Regions from separate parts of the Streptomyces sp. NPDC049577 genome, predicted to be linked through region 2. Evidence: riboswitches for the same ligand, from Rfam matches in the RefSeq annotation. Region 2 holds a riboswitch; the other holds the start of a gene.
What was found. A riboswitch is a leader RNA that binds a small molecule or an ion and turns the genes downstream of it on or off. The one in region 2 is predicted to bind glycine.
Positions count from the first base shown of each region.

Region 1: it holds a riboswitch for glycine, as region 2 does, so the genes downstream of both, gcvP (aminomethyl-transferring glycine dehydrogenase) here and gcvT (glycine cleavage system aminomethyltransferase GcvT) in region 2, are expected to answer to the same signal.

Region 1 covers NZ_JBFAPH010000029.1:17,687-25,552, forward strand. Annotated here, with positions in the region: gene gcvP (aminomethyl-transferring glycine dehydrogenase) at 1-2,598, opposite strand, end outside; glycine riboswitch at 2,787-2,897, opposite strand; gene AB0K09_RS06335 (PRC-barrel domain-containing protein) at 3,034-3,408, shown strand; gene AB0K09_RS06340 (DNA polymerase IV) at 3,327-4,775, opposite strand; gene AB0K09_RS06345 (MerR family transcriptional regulator) at 4,868-5,527, opposite strand; gene AB0K09_RS06350 (bifunctional nuclease family protein) at 5,746-6,219, opposite strand; gene AB0K09_RS06355 (MerR family transcriptional regulator) at 6,272-7,042, opposite strand; gene AB0K09_RS06360 (FHA domain-containing protein) at 7,086-7,616, opposite strand.
Region 2 covers NZ_JBFAPH010000047.1:18,326-26,191, forward strand. Annotated here, with positions in the region: gene AB0K09_RS08740 (LppP/LprE family lipoprotein) at 1-329, opposite strand, end outside; gene AB0K09_RS08745 (CU044_2847 family protein) at 490-939, opposite strand; gene AB0K09_RS08750 (hypothetical protein) at 1,093-1,386, opposite strand; gene AB0K09_RS08755 (L-serine ammonia-lyase) at 1,865-3,247, opposite strand; gene glyA (serine hydroxymethyltransferase) at 3,366-4,625, opposite strand; gene gcvH (glycine cleavage system protein GcvH) at 4,663-5,043, opposite strand; gene gcvT (glycine cleavage system aminomethyltransferase GcvT) at 5,120-6,235, opposite strand; glycine riboswitch at 6,381-6,478, opposite strand; gene AB0K09_RS08775 (AAA family ATPase) at 6,616-7,230, shown strand; partial or broken gene AB0K09_RS08780 (SseB family protein) at 7,466-7,866, shown strand, end outside.

The DNA.
Region 1 (7,866 bases), on a different contig from region 2:
GAGGTCCTCGCTCTCGGTCGGCTCGATCATCAGCGTGCCGGCCACGGGGAAGGACATGGTCGGGGCGTGGAAGCCGTAGTCGATCAGGCGCTTGGCCACGTCGTCCACGGTCACGCCGGTGGCCTTGGTCAGCGGGCGCAGGTCCACGATGCACTCGTGCGCGACCAGACCGTTCGGACCGGTGTAGAGCACCGGGTAGTGCGGCTCCAGGCGCTTGGCGATGTAGTTGGCGCCGAGCACCGCGACCTGGGTGGCGCGCTTGAGGCCCTCGCCGCCCATCAGCCGGACGTACGCCCAGGAGATCGGCAGGATGCCGGCGGAGCCCCAGGGCGCGGCGGAGATCGGGCCGACGCCGGTGGCCGGGCCGGCGGTGGGCTGCAGCGGGTGGTTGGGCAGGTACGGCGCCAGGTGGGCGCGGACCGCCACCGGGCCGACGCCGGGGCCGCCGCCGCCGTGCGGAATGCAGAAGGTCTTGTGCAGGTTCAGGTGCGAGACGTCGCCACCGAAGTGGCCGGGCTTGGCCAGGCCGACCAGCGCGTTGAGGTTGGCGCCGTCGACGTAGACCTGGCCGCCGGCCTCGTGCACCGCCGCGCAGATGTCGGCCACGTGCTCCTCGAAGACGCCGTGCGTCGACGGGTACGTGATCATCAGGACGGCCAGCTCGTCGCGGTACTGCTCGATCTTGGCGCGCAGGTCCTCGGCGTCGACCTCGCCGTCGTCGGCGGTCTTGACCACGACGACCCGCATGCCGGCCATCACCGCGCTGGCGGCGTTGGTGCCGTGCGCGGAGGACGGGATGAGGCAGACGGTGCGCTGCTCGTCGCCGTTGGCCCGGTGGTAGGCCCGGACGGCCAGGAGGCCGGCCAGCTCGCCCTGGGAGCCGGCGTTCGGCTGGAGGGACACCTTGTCGTAGCCGGTGACCTCGGCGAGCCGCTCCTCCAGCTCGGTGATGAGCGTGAGGTAGCCCTCGGCCTGCTCGGCGGGGGCGAAGGGGTGCAGCGCGCCGAACTCCGGCCAGGTGACCGGCTCCATCTCGGTGGTGGCGTTGAGCTTCATCGTGCAGGAGCCGAGCGGGATCATGCCCCGGTCCAGCGCGTAGTCCCGGTCGGCGAGCCGGCGCAGGTAGCGCAGCATCGCGGTCTCGGAGCGGTGCTCGTGGAAGACCGGGTGGGTGAGGTAGTCGTCGGTGCGCAGCAGGCCGGCCGGCAGGGCGTCGGCGGTCCGCGCGTCGAGCTCCTCGACGTCGGCCTCCACGCCGAAGGCGGCCCAGACGGCGGCGAGGTGGGCGCGGGTGGTGGTCTCGTCGCAGGCGATGCCCACGAGGTCGCCGTCCACGCGGCGCAGGTTGACGCCCCGCTCGCGTGCGGCGGTCACGACGTCGCCGGCCCGGCCGGGCACCCGGGCGGTGACGGTGTCGAAGTGGGCGTCGTGGACGATCTCGACGCCGCCGGCGCGCAGGCCCTCGGCGAGCAGCGCGGCGTAGCGGTGGGTGCGGCGGGCGATGGCCGCGAGGCCCTCGGGGCCGTGGTAGACGGCGTACATGCCGGCCATGACCGCCAGCAGCACCTGTGCGGTGCAGATGTTGCTGGTGGCCTTCTCGCGGCGGATGTGCTGCTCGCGGGTCTGGAGGGCGAGGCGGTAGGCCTTGTCGCCGTCGGCGTCGACGGAGACGCCGACGAGGCGGCCGGGCAGGCTGCGGGCGAACTGCTCGCGCACGGCCATGTAGCCGGCGTGCGGGCCGCCGAAGCCCATCGGGACGCCGAAGCGCTGGGTGGTGCCCACGGCGATGTCGGCGCCCAGCTCGCCGGGCGAGGTGAGCAGGGTGAGGGCGAGCAGGTCGGCGGCGACGGTGACGACCGCGCCGAGCTCGTGGGCCTGCTCGATGACCGGCCGCAGGTCGCGGACGGCGCCGGAGGCGCCCGGGTACTGGAGCAGCACGCCGAAGACACCGCGCTCGGCGATCTCGGCGGGGATGCCCGCGGACAGGTCGGCGACGACGACCTCGACGCCGGTGGGCTCGGCGCGGGTCTCGATGACCGCGACGGTCTGGGGCAGGGCGTCGGCGTCGATGAGGAACACGCCCTGCTTGACCTTGCCGACACGGCGGGAGAGGGCCATGGCCTCGGCGGCCGCGGTGCCCTCGTCGAGGAGGGAGGCGCCGGAGGTGGGCAGTCCGGTCAGATCGGCGACGACGGTCTGGAAGTTGAGGAGGGCCTCCAGCCGGCCCTGGGAGATCTCGGGCTGGTAGGGCGTGTAGGCCGTGTACCAGGCGGGGTTCTCCATGACGTTGCGCAGGATGACCGGCGGGGTGAACGTGCCGTGGTAGCCGAGGCCGATCATCGAGGTGAGGACCTGGTTGCGGTCCGCCAGGCCGCGCAGTTCGGCCAGGACCTCCGCCTCCGTGCGCGCGTCGGGCAGCCGGAGCGCCTCGCTGCTCTTGATGACCTCGGGTACGGCGGCTGCGGTGAGTTCGTCGAGCGAACCGAAGCCGACCTGGGCGAGCATCTTGGCCTGGGCCCCGGCGTCGGGTCCTATGTGGCGCTGCTCGAACGGCGTGCCCCGCTCCAGCTCGGTGAGGGGCGTGCGGTGGGCTGTCATTGCGGAGGCCTCCTGGTCGTCACGACCTGCGAGGGGTACCACGGCGCGGGTACCCGGACGGCCTCCCCCTCTGTCATCTCAACCTGAGAGCTTCACCGGAGCCGCGCGGACGATCCGGCTTTCACCGTCGGTGAGGAGGGGCTTCGGCATGGTGCCTGACCTGGGCCCGCCCTGCTTTCCAGAGTGACCTCGCCCGTGCGGTACGTGTGCCTGAGAGATTCCGGGGAGGATTTGCTCCTTCGGCGCCCGTTCACGGCCCTTTTCGGGACCGGGAAGTGGGACTCTCCCGCACGGATTCTGCGGCCATTGGCCAGCCTACCAGCGGCCCTTCCTGGCCGGATCTCTCGAGTGGCCGGTTCCCGCATTGTGACCTTTGGTGGTGATGAGAGGCGCACTGCCCGGTACGGACCGCCGGGTACGGAGGGAGAGGAACCCGTGCAGAGCGACATCGACCCCCGGAGCCTGATCGGCCGCAAGGCGTTCGACCGCGACGGCACGAAGATCGGCACGGTCGACGAGGTGTATCTGGACGACGCGACGGGCGAGCCGGAGTGGGCGGCCGTGCGCACGGGCCTGTTCGGGCGGGACGCCTTCGTCCCGCTGGCGCCGAGCCGGGTCGAGGGCGACGCGCTGAACGTGCCCTTCGAGCGCGCGCTGATCAGGAACGCCCCGGACCTCGGGGTGGGCGGCCACATCTCGCCGGAGCAGGAGTTGCAGCTGTACCGCCACTACGGGCTCCCGCTGCCGGGCCCGGCGCCGGACGCCCCCGGTTCCGGCGAGGCACCCGGTTCCTCCGGCTCCGCCGCCTGATCCGGGGCCTCCGGCTCCGGCGCGGAGTCCCGTATGAGCGGGAGCGGCTCGGCCGGCTCCAGGGCGGGGTCGTCGACGGCGAAGGTCCGCACCCGGCCGGGCTCGGACCAGGGCTGCTCGAAGCGGACGGTGACGCGGCCGACACCGCTGCCCTGGACCCAGCCCGCCCCGTACTCGGCGTGCCGTACGTCGAGGCCGGGCAGCCAGCTGCGGGCGGCCGGGGCCGGGGGTCTCTCCCGGCGGGCGGGTTCGCCGGCCGTGTCCTCCGGCTCCGTCTCGCCGGCGGACGCCTCGCTCGCCGCCTGGGCGAAGAGGTCCTCCTGCGTGTAGTCCGTGAGGCCGGAGACGCCGACGCCCAGCAGCCGCACGCCGGCCGTGGTGTCCACGCCCTCGATCAGCCGGGCCGCGGCCTCGCGGACCACCGTCGGGTCGTCGGTGGGACCGCGCAGGGTCTCGGAGCGGGTCAGCGTGGAGAAGTCGTAGCGCCGGACCTTGATGGAGACCGTGCGCCCGGACCGCCCCGCGGCCCGCAGCCGGGTCACGCACCGGTCGGCGAGGCGGGCGATCTCCAGCTCCACCCGGGTCCGGTCGGTGACGTCCTCGGCGAAGGTGTCCTCGACCGAGACGGACTTGGCGTCCCGCTCGGCGACGACCGGGCGGTCGTCATGGCCGGTGGCCAGGGCGTACAACCCGGCGCCATGGGCCCTGCCGAGCAGCCGGACCAGCTCGGCCTCGCCCGCCTCGGCCGTCTCCGCCACGGTGGTGATGCCGGCGCGGCGCAGGGCCTCGGCGGTGGCCGGGCCGACGCCCGGGATGGTGCGCACCGACATGGGGCCGAGCAGTTCGAGCTCGGTGCCGGGCTCGATCAGGGTGAGTCCGTCAGGTTTCGCCTGCTCGGAGGCGATCTTCGCGAACATCTTGGAGCCGGCGAGCCCGACCGAGCCGCTCAGCCCGGTGGCCGCCCGGATGTCCCGCCGCAGCCGCTCCCCCACCTCGCGGGCCGCCGCGGAGGACGGCGGCACGCCGCCGGCCTCGAGATCCACGAACGCCTCGTCCAGGCTCAGCGGCTCCACCAGCGGCGAGAGCTCCCCGAGCAGGCCCATGACCACGTCACTCACCTGCCGGTAGAGGGTGAAGCGCGGGGTGAGGTAGGCGGCGTTGGGGCACAGCCGGCGGGCCTGGGCCGTGGCCATGGCCGAGTGCACGCCGTAGACGCGGGCCTCGTACGAGGCGGTGGCGACCACGCCCCGCGGACCGATGCCGCCGACGACCACGGGTTTTCCGCGCAGGCTGGGCTTGGACGCCTGCTCCACCGAGGCGTAGAAGGCGTCCATGTCCAGGTGCAGGATCGTCGGCGCGGCTCTCACGGATCAGATGGTGCCGCACACCACTGACAATGGCGCCGACCTGCGGCGGAGCGGGCTTCGCGGCGGCGCCGGGCGGGCCGGCCCGGCGCCGGTCAGCCGGCCCGGTTGCGGCGCCGCGCCAGCTCGTCGGCAGGGTTGTGCCCGACGAGCGTCTCGCCGGTGTCCACGCGCTCCCCGTGCAGCTGCCCGAGGGCGCTCTGGACGTCCCGCCAGACCACGCCGACGGCGATGCCGAAGACGCCCTGACCGCCCTGGAGGAGGTCGACGACCTCGTCCGGCGACGCGCACTCGTACACCGTGGCGCCGTCGCTCATCAGCGTCATCTGCCCCAGGTCGTCCAGCCCGCGCGAGCGCAGGTGCTGGACGGCGGTGCGGATGTTCTGCAGGGAGACGCCGGTGTCCAGCAGCCGCTTGACGATCTTGAGGACGACCACGTCCCGGAAGCTGTAGAGCCGCTGGCTGCCCGACCCGTAGGCCGGCCGGACGCTGGGCTCCACCAGCCCCGTACGCGCCCAGTAGTCGAGCTGCCGATAGGTGATACCGGCCGCGGCGCACGCCGTCGGCCCCCGGTATCCGATGCTGTCCGCGCCGATGTCGCCGCCCGGACCGGGCGCCCCGGCCGCGCCGTCGGAATCGCGCCCGCGCGGAGTGGTGACCGCCGCCGCGGCGGGGTGGCTGGGCACCGGCTCGACCGTTCCCCCACGCAGCGGATACGGACTGCCGACCGCTGTACCGTCGCCCGTGCTTCTCACGCCGACCTCCGTCCTTGACCTGCCTTCTCGACGGTAGGCAGTCGCTCGGGGTGCGTCAACGATCGCCACACTCGGCACGCCGAGTGATAATCACCCTGAGAGTGGTTTTACGTGTCTCGGTAGCGGGAAAGGCTACTCGAATGCGCCGGTACACCCCGGCGCGCGGTCGTCCTACGGCCGGTGGACACCGGCCGCCGGGGCGCGCCCGCCGCGGGCGTTCACTGGTTGCTGGTGCCGAAGTCCTCGGGCGAGATCTGGTCGAGGAACTCGCGGAACTTCTCCACCTCGTCCTCCTGCTCGTCCGGGATGGCGATGCCGGCGTCGTCCAGCACGCCGTCACTGCCGTAGATCGGCGTGCCGGTGCGCAGGGCCAGCGCTATGGCGTCGGAGGGCCTCGCGCTGACCTCGACCCCGCTGGCGAAGACGAGCTCCGCGTAGAACACGCCTTCCCGCAGATCCGTGATGCGGACCTCCGCGAGCTGCTGTCCGACCGCCTCCAGCACGTCCTTGAACAGGTCGTGGGTCAGCGGGCGGGCCGGCGCCATGCCCTGCTGGGCGAAGGCGATCGCCGTCGCCTCCCCGGGTCCGATCCAGATGGGGAGGTAGCGGTCGCCTCCCACTTCTCGCAGGAGCACGATCGGCTGGTTTGAGGGCATTTCCACCCGGACACCCACGACATCGAGCTCGTTCACACAGCAACCCTAGGACGTGCTCGCCGGGTTTGGGTAGTCGGGACCGCGCCGGTCACTGCGCCCGGAGCCGCAGCGCCGCCTGGACCAGGGCCGCGTGCAGCCGTACGGAGAGGGTGGCGAGCTCCCGGGTGGTGGCCTCGGCATGGGCCCTGGTCTGCGGATTGCGGTGCCTGCGCAGCGGTGCGACCACCTGTTCGACCAGGCCGGCCTCACGGTCGGCGGCGGCCTTCATGACCCGCAGATGCCTCGGCTCCAGCCCGAATCGCCCCAGGTCGGCGACGAGCTTGGCGATCGTGACGCAGTCCGCGTCGAATCCGCCGTCCGGGTGGGGGGCGAGAAGGCCGTAGGACTCCCACTCGGCCAGCTCCGGGGCGCTCACCCCGGCGGCCGCCAGCAGCTCCTCACGGCCGATCCGTACCGCCGTGGGGCGCTCGGGCCCCGGCTCCGCGGCCGCGGGCGCCAGGACCCCCTCCGGGAGGTCCAGAGGGTCCCTGGACTGGGCGGGAGCGGGCAGCTGGACCCGCTCACCGCGGGCCAGGGCGTCCAGGTGCTCCCGGATGACCTTCAGCGGCAGATAGTGATCGCGCTGCATCCGCAGCACGAAGCCGAGCCGCTCCACATCCTCCGAACTGAACTTGCGATAGCCCGAGGGCGTGCGCTGCGGCTCCACCAGGCCCTCCGCCTCCAGGAAACGGATCTTGGAGATGGTGACCTCGGGAAACTCCTCGCGCAGCAGATTGAGCACCGTGCCGATGCTCACCAGCCGCCCTTCCGCACCGGCGGCACCGGAGGAACCGGTACCGCCCGACGGTGTTCGAAGCATGGCCCTTCCCTGGGGTACCCCCGGAGGGACTCCGGGGGGAGGGTCAGATCCCCCGCTGGCTGCCGTAGAAGACCAGGCGGTACTTGCCGATCTGCACCTCGTCGCCGTTGGACAGCGCCACCGAGTCGATACGCTCCCGGTTGACGTACGTGCCGTTGAGGCTGCCGACGTCGGTGACGGTGAAACCGCCGTGCTGCTCCCGCCGGAACTCCACGTGGCGCCGGGAGACGGTCACGTCGTCGAGGAAGATGTCGCTCTGCGGGTGCCGGCCCGCGGTGGTGACCTCGCCGTCCAGCAGGAAGCGGCTGCCGGAGTTCGGCCCGCGGCGGACGACCAGCAGCGCCGAGCCCTGGGGCAGCGCCTCGACCGCGGCCTGGGCCTCGGGCGAGAGGGCGGGGATCGGCGTCTGTCCCGTGGTCTCCGAGTCGTACGCCTCGAGACCGGAGATGGAGATCGTCGACGTCGTCTCCGAGGCGCGCTCGGCGACGGCCCCGGGCCGCAGCGGCGCACCGCAGTTGGAGCAGAACCGGCTCGCCTCGGCGTTCCGGTGGCCACACCGCGTACAGACCGGCAAGGCAGATCCTCCACCCGCACTCGAGGTCGCTGGTGCCCCGAAACCTATGCGCCCGGCCGTGGCAGGGTCAACAGAAGACGCGCCCTGACTGCCCGGAATGTCGCTCCCCGGGACGCCGAGCTGGTCCCGGAACAGCGGGCGCTCCTCGTGCGCGCCCTGGCCGCCTTCCACCGGCCCCGAGGCGCGGTGGCGGGCGCTGCCGCCGCCCTGGCGTGCGCTCTTGCCGAACAACTTCGCAAACAACTTCACG
Region 2 (7,866 bases):
CCCAGGAAGAAGAAGACGGACACGCAGGTGCCGTCGGCGGAGTTCGTGCAGTGGCCGTGGAGGGCGCGCAGCGGCCCGCGGAGCTTCTTCAGCGCGGCGGGTTCGTCGTCCACCGTGTAGCCGAGGCGCTTGACGCGCAGCACAGCGCGGTCCAGGTCGAACGGCTCGTCCCCGCGTGCCGACGGCGAACCGCCGCCGGCCCCGGGGCTCCACAGCAGGACGGACGGGCTCGCGGCCGGCCGGCCACCCGCCGCCGACGACCCGCAGGCCGTCACCAGCAGCAGACAGAATCCCATCGCGACGGCGCGGATCCCTACCGGTCGGGGCATGCCGTCACCCCCAGCAGGACGCGCTCCAGCATTCCGTAACGCACCGTTCCCAGATCCCCCCGTGAGATGTCCCGTGTGACGCGCGAGCACAGCCCGGCGGCCCAGCTCTCGGCGGACGCCCGTACCACTACGAGGGCCGCCTCCGTTCCCTGAGGCAGGCTCAGCAGCAGGCGGTCGCCATCGGGTGAGGGTACGACAGCCCGAACGCCGACGGTGGCCGGAATCCGGATCCTGGCCGCCGGCCCGCCGGGCCCCCATCGCTCCACCGTCCCCGGCCGGACGCTGACGACGTCCCCGGAGCCGGCGAGGAAGGCCGTGACGCGGGACGTCCCGGCGGGGACGGCGCCTCCGCCGACAGCTTGAGCCCGAGCTCCAGGGTGATCCTGTCGGCCTGCCGCGGCAGATCCGCGACCTTGCCGAGCACGGCGTGCGCGGCGTCCCGCACGCTCTCCAGCCCCGCTCCAGCGTCTCGGTGGCCTCGGCCACGACCCCGCCACCGGGCCTGGCCACCCGGACGACCGCCTGCGCCCCGTCCCCGACCTCGACCAGCACGGAGCCGCCGCTCTCCAGCGGAACCCTGAACAATTCGGGCATGGGCCCCTCCCACCACGCACGATGTGATGCGCGGCGCTCTGGCGGGAGCGGGAGCGGGAGCGGGAGCGGGGGCGCGGTGGTGCGGGATCGCGACTGTCCGGTTTCGGAAGGCCGCGCTCGGTCCAGGACGGCCCAAGCGCGGCCTTCGTGGCGAACGTCCGGGGAAGTCCTAGGACTTCGCGCCGGGCGCGATCGTCACCTTGGGGGATTCGACCGGTCGATGCTCGAAGAGCTGAATCCCCCAGTACGTGGCGTGGAGACACGCGCCGATCAAGCCGACCACCGACGCGGCCCGCTTGATGCGGAGATCCCAGGCCCGCTTCCCGGAATGTTGGCCTTCCAATGCCTCAGAGTCAGAAGAGTGCTGCCCGCTCACGGCGTTGTCACGAAAAGCGGGCGCTTTGGGGCAGGGATCCCTTGTTTTGTTGTCAATGGCGCGACGTTCCACGCGCTTGCCGTCCACCGCGTAACCTCCCGGCTGTGAGAGATCCTGAGGAATCCACCTGCGGAACAGATGAACTCCTGCGGGTCTCCCCACCAGTTGAGGCGCGGCCTGACGCGACGTGAGTAGATTTTCACACAGGGTGAGACCGGCGGCAAGAAGCCCCGCGCCCACCGCTTGTGTACGGTCCACCACAAACCACACCGCCGTGCCCCCCGTCGAATGCTTGGCCAAGGGAACGGCAGGGCCTCGAACAGGGCGTCCAGACGGCCGGGTAGGCACCCTGGGCGGGGGCGGCGAAGCCGGTCAGCACGCCCCGGGTGCGGCCCAGGGAATCGGCGAGCGCGGTGCGCAGCCCGATCCGGCCCCGCGCTTCCCCGGCGCCGCGGGGGAGGGCTGGATCACCACCCATTACCGGTACCTCACCGAGGGGTGAGAGACGGGACGGCCCCGGCTCCGCTCGAAGCGGTGCCGGGGCCGTCCGTGGCCGGTAAGGGGATCAGCACTCGATGACGTTGACCGCGAGGCCGCCCCGCGCCGTCTCCTTGTACTTGACCTTCATGTCCGCGCCCGTCTCCTTCATGGTCTTGATGACCTTGTCGAGGGACACGTGGTGCCGGCCGTCGCCGCGCAGGGCCATGCGGGCGGCGGTGACGGCCTTGACCGAGGCCATGCCGTTGCGCTCGATGCACGGGATCTGGACCAGACCGCCGACCGGGTCGCAGGTCAGGCCCAGGTTGTGCTCCATGCCGATCTCGGCCGCGTTCTCCACCTGCTCGGGAGTGCCACCGAGGACCTCCGCGAGGCCGCCGGCCGCCATGGAGCAGGCGGAGCCGACCTCGCCCTGGCAGCCGACCTCGGCGCCGGAGATGGAGGCGTTCTCCTTGAAGAGCATGCCGATCGCGCCCGCGGCCAGGAGGAAGCGGACCACGCCCTCCTCGTCCGCGCCGGGCACGAAGTTGATGTAGTAGTGCAGGACGGCGGGGATGATGCCCGCGGCGCCGTTGGTGGGGGCGGTCACGACGCGGCCGCCGGCGGCGTTCTCCTCGTTGACGGCCATGGCGTAGAGGGTGACCCACTCCATGGCGCGGGCCTGGGCGTCGCCCTCGGCGCGCAGCTGGCGGGCGGTGGTCGCGGCGCGGCGGCGGACCTTCAGGCCGCCGGGGAGGATGCCCTCGCGGGACATGCCGCGGGCCACGCAGCCCTGCATGACGCGCCAGATCTCCAGCAGACCCTCGCGGATCTCCTGCTCGGTGCGCCAGGCCTTCTCGTTCTCCAGCATCAGGGCGGAGATCGACAGGCCGGTGTCGCGGGAGAGGCGCAGCAGCTCGTCACCGGTGCGGAAGGGGTACTTCAGCACGGTGTCGTCGAGCTTGATGCGGTCCTCGCCGACCGCGTCCTCGTCGACGACGAAGCCGCCGCCGACCGAGTAGTAGGTCTTCTCCAGCAGCGGCGCGCCGGCCTCGTCGTAGGCGAAGAGGGTCATGCCGTTGGCGTGGTACGGCAGGGCGCGGCGGCGGTGCAGGATGAGCTGGGTCGACTCGTCGAAGTCGATCTCGTGGGCGGAGCCTATCTCCGCGCCGAGCAGCCGCAGCCGCTTCGAGGTGCGGATGCGCTCCACCTCGTCGTCGGCGGTCTCGACGTCGACGGTGCGCGGGGAGTGGCCCTCCAGGCCGAGCAGGACGGCCTTGGGGGTGCCGTGGCCGTGGCCGGTGGCGCCGAGCGAGCCGTACAGCTCGGCCCGGACGGCCGTGGTGTGGGCCAGCAGGCCCTCGTTCTTCAGGCGCCCCACGAACATGCGGGCGGCGCGCATGGGGCCGACCGTGTGGGAGCTGGACGGGCCTATGCCGATCGAGAAGAGATCGAATACGGAGATGGCCACGGTGGCGTTGCTCCTCGGGTCGGTGGTACGGGTGGTGCGGGGTGAATCAGCGTGGTGCGGGGCACCGGCCTCACTCTTCAGTGTGCACGGTGCCCCGGACCGACGGGAGTGACCGGGATTACAGCCCGGGGTACAGCGGGTGCTTCGCGGCCAGGGCGGTGACCCGGGCGCGCAGCGCCTCGGCGTCGTAGGCCGGCTTGAGGGCCTCGGCGATCACGTCGGCGACCTCGCGGAAGTCCTCCGCCTGGAAGCCTCGGGTGGCCAGGGCCGGGGTGCCGATCCGCAGGCCCGAGGTGACCATCGGGGGACGCGGGTCGTTCGGGATGGCGTTGCGGTTGACCGTGATGCCGACCTCGTGCAGCCGGTCCTCGGCCTGCTGGCCGTCCAGCTCGGAGTTGCGCAGGTCCACCAGGACCAGGTGCACGTCCGTGCCGCCCGAGAGGACCGAGACGCCGGCCTCGGCCACGTCCGCCTGGGTCAGGCGCTCGGCCAGGATCCTCGCGCCGTCCAGGGTGCGCTGCTGGCGCTCCTTGAACTCCTCGCTCGCCGCGACCTTGAAGGACACCGCCTTCGCCGCGATCACGTGCTCCAGCGGGCCGCCCTGCTGACCGGGGAAGACCGCCGAGTTGATCTTCTTGGCCAGGTCGGCCTTGCACATGATCACGCCACCGCGCGGACCGCCCAGGGTCTTGTGCGTGGTGGTGGTCACGACGTGCGCGTGCGGCACCGGGGAGGGGTGCAGCCCGGCGGCGACCAGGCCCGCGAAGTGGGCCATGTCGACCATCAGGTACGCGCCGACCTCGTCCGCGATCCGGCGGAAGGCGGCGAAGTCCAGCTGGCGCGGGTAGGCGGACCAGCCCGCGATGATCAGCTTCGGGCGGTGCTCCTTGGCGAGGCGCTCGACCTCGTCCATGTCGACCAGGCTGGTCTTCTCGTCGACGTGGTAGGCGACCACGTTGTAGAGCTTGCCGGAGAAGTTGATCTTCATGCCGTGGGTCAGGTGCCCGCCGTGGGCGAGGTTCAGACCCAGGATGGTGTCGCCGGGGGAGAGCAGGGCGAACATCGCGGCGGCGTTGGCCTGCGCGCCGGAGTGCGGCTGCACGTTGGCGTGCTCGGCACCGAAGAGCGCCTTGATCCGGTCGATGGCGATCTGCTCGACGACGTCGACGTGCTCGCAGCCGCCGTAGTACCGGCGGCCCGGGTAGCCCTCGGCGTACTTGTTGGTGAGGACCGAGCCCTGGGCCTCCATGACCGCGACCGGAGCGAAGTTCTCCGAGGCGATCATCTCGAGGGTGGACTGCTGGCGGTGGAGTTCGGCGTCGACTGCGGCGGCGACGTCGGGGTCGAGCTCATGGAGGGAGCTGTTCAGCAGAGACATGAGTTCTTCCTGGACTGGGGCGAGGAGGCGGGCGGGGTCAGCCTGCGGCGAAGGCCGCGTACTCGTCGGCGGACAGCAGGTCCGCCGGCTCGTCCGTGATCTTCACCTTGAACAGCCAGCCGCCCTCGAAGGGGGCGGTGTTCACCAGCGACGGGTCGTCCACGACGTCCTGGTTGGCCTCGACGACCTCGCCCGTGACCGGGGCGAAGAGGTCGCTGACCGACTTGGTCGACTCCAGCTCGCCACAGGTCTCGCCCGCGGTGACGGTGTCGCCCACGGCCGGGAGCTGGGCGTAGACGACGTCACCGAGCGCGTTGGCGGCGAACTCGGTGATACCCACCGTCGCCACACCGTTCTCGTCGGTGGCCGACAGCCACTCGTGCTCCTTGCTGTAGCGAAGCTGCTGGGGGTTGCTCATGGCTCGATTCTCCTGGATGCGGGTGAGTGCTCGTGCAACAGGTCTTGACAGATGAGATGAGGCTGTACCGGGAGGGTCAGCGCTCACGCTTGTAGAAGGGGAGCGCGACCACCTCGTAGGGCTCGTGGCTGCCGCGGATGTCCACGGCGACGCCCTCCGTGCCGGGCTCGGCGTGGGCCGCGTCCACGTACGCGATCGCGATCGGCTTGCCGAGGGTGGGGGAGGGGGCGCCGGAGGTGACCTCGCCGATCACCGAGCCGCCGGCGACGACCGGGTACCCGGCGCGCGGCACGCGGCGGCCGGTGGCGACCAGGCCGACCAGCTTGCGCGGCGGGGCGGCCTGCGCGCGCTCGGCCGCGGCCTCCAGCGCGGCGCGGCCCACGAAGTCACCGGGCTTGTCGAACTTCACGACCCGGCCCAGGCCCGCGTCGAACGGAGTGGTGTCCGTGGTCAGCTCGTGCCCGTACAGCGGCATGCCCGCCTCCAGGCGCAGGGTGTCCCGGCAGGACAGCCCGCACGGCACCAGGCCCGCCTCGGCGCCGGCCTCCGTCAGCGCCTGCCACAGCTTCTCGGCGTCGCCGGGGGCCACGAACAGCTCGAAGCCGTCCTCGCCGGTGTAGCCCGTGCGCGCTATCAGCGCGGGCACGCCCGCGACCGTGCCGGGCAGGCCGGCGTAGTACTTCAGCCCGTCCAGGTCGGCATCGGTCACCGACTTCAGGATCGCCGGCGAGGCCGGGCCCTGGACGGCGATCAGGGCGTAGGCGTCCCGGTCGTCCCGGACCTCCGTCTCGAAGCCGGCCGCCCGCTCGGTGAGGGCGTCCAGCACGGTCTGCGCGTTCGAGGCGTTCGCGACGACCATGTACTCCTGCTCGCCGAGCCGGTAGACGATCAGGTCGTCCAGGATGCCGCCGTCCTCGCGGCAGATCATCGTGTAGCGGGCACGGCCGACCGCGAGCGCGGACAGGTTGCCGACGAGGGCGTGGTCCAGGGCCTGGCCGGCCTGCGGGCCGGTCAGGGTGATCTCGCCCATGTGGGACAGGTCGAAGAGGCCGGCGCGGGTGCGTACGGCGAGGTGCTCGTCGCGCTCGCTGCCGTAGCGCAGGGGCATGTCCCAGCCCGCGAAATCGGTCATCGTGGCACCGAGCGCGCGGTGGAGCGCGTCGAGTGCGGTGCGGCGGGGGGCAACGGTCATGGTCAGGCTCCCGGGCGTAACGGTGAGGACGTCCTCCCCATCTGTCATCGGAACCTGAGAGGTTCACCGGGAGACCCGAAGGGGTCCCGGCTTGCACCTTGGGTGGGGCCGCGCGCATAGGCGGCGGCCCGCTTTTCAGATCTGCCTCACCCGCGCGGTACGGGGCCTGAGAGATTCAAGGGAGGAACTTGCTCCTTCGGCGCCCAGCGCACAGGGCGACTGGGACTCTCCCGCGCGGACTCGAGCGGCCGGTATGCAGTTGGGTACGCAGTTGGCGCGCACATCATTGCACGTACGTGCGGCTCGTGGACTGCCCACCAGTGCCTCAATTGCATTACCTTTCCTTTGCGGAACGGGGGAGGAAGGCGATCAGGTTGCGAGTGCGGTCGCCCTTGCGGGCGGAGGGCGCCGGCGACGTACGCGATCTGCGGGGCGGTGCGGGCGTGCGCGAGCTGACCTGCCGGGCGGGGGACCTGCTGGTCGTCTCCGGGCTGCCGGGGAGCGGTAAGTCCACGCTCATCCGGCGCGTGGTCGCACCACTGGACGGCCGGGGCGAGCCCGTGCTGTGCGTGGACTCGCAGGACGCGCGGGAGCGGCTGGAGCGGCGCATGCCGGGGCGCTTGCCGCTGCCGTACGGGGTGTACCGGCCGCTGGCGCGGGCCGCGCACTACACCGCCCTGTGGCGGGCGGTGCGCTCCGGGGCGACCGTGGTGGTCCACGACTGCGGGCGGAACGGCTGGGTACGCCGCTGGCTCGCCCACCACGCGCGGCGCCGGGGCACCGCGCTGCACGTCCTGCTGCTGACGGTCCCCCCGGCCACCGCCCTCGCCGGGCAACGCGCCCGGGGCCGCACGGTCCCCCCGTCGGCCTTCGCCCGCCACCGCCGGGCGATGGCGTCCCTGACGACCACGGCGGAATCCCGCGGCCTGGGCGCGACGACGACCCTCCTGGACCGCCCCGCCGCCGACGCGCTGCGACGCATCGAGTTCCCCTGACCACCGCGAGCGGAGCCCGGCGGTTTTCGTACCTGCCCGGCCCGTGGGTGTCGGCCGGGGCCCGTGGTGACTGCCGGCGCCGTCGCGGCTAGGGGAGGGTGCGGGCGGGAGCCCGTGGGTGTCGGCTGCGGCCGGCGGTGGGGCAGGGTGCGCGGCAAGCGCCGGGGTGGGGTGCCCCGGAAGCCCGCGTAGCGGTTATCGTTCCGGGGGTTGGACGATGAGGTGGTTGGACGAGATGCACGTTCCCGAGCAGCAGTACGGCTGGAACCAGGCCGCCGGCGCAGCCGTGTCGTGGCCGGGGAACGAGCTGGAGCGGGTGCTCGCCGCCTCCGTCGGGAGCGGGCCGCAGGCCGGGGCGCGGATCATGGAGGCGCTCGGCCGCAGCAGCGTGTGGATCCCCCTGCCCAACGGCGGCGCGCCCACGAGCCCCGACCTCGATCTGCCCACGCTGGAGCTCGACGGCGCCGCGTTCGTCCCGGTGTTCAGCTCCGAGGAGCAGTTCAAGCTGGTGGCCGGCGAGCACATGTCGTTCGCGGTGGCGCCGGCCGTCGAGTTCGCCCGGGGCCTGCCGCCGCAGGCCGGGATCGTGGTCAACCCCGAGGGTGCCGTCACCGTGCCGCTGCCGCCGCCCGCCGT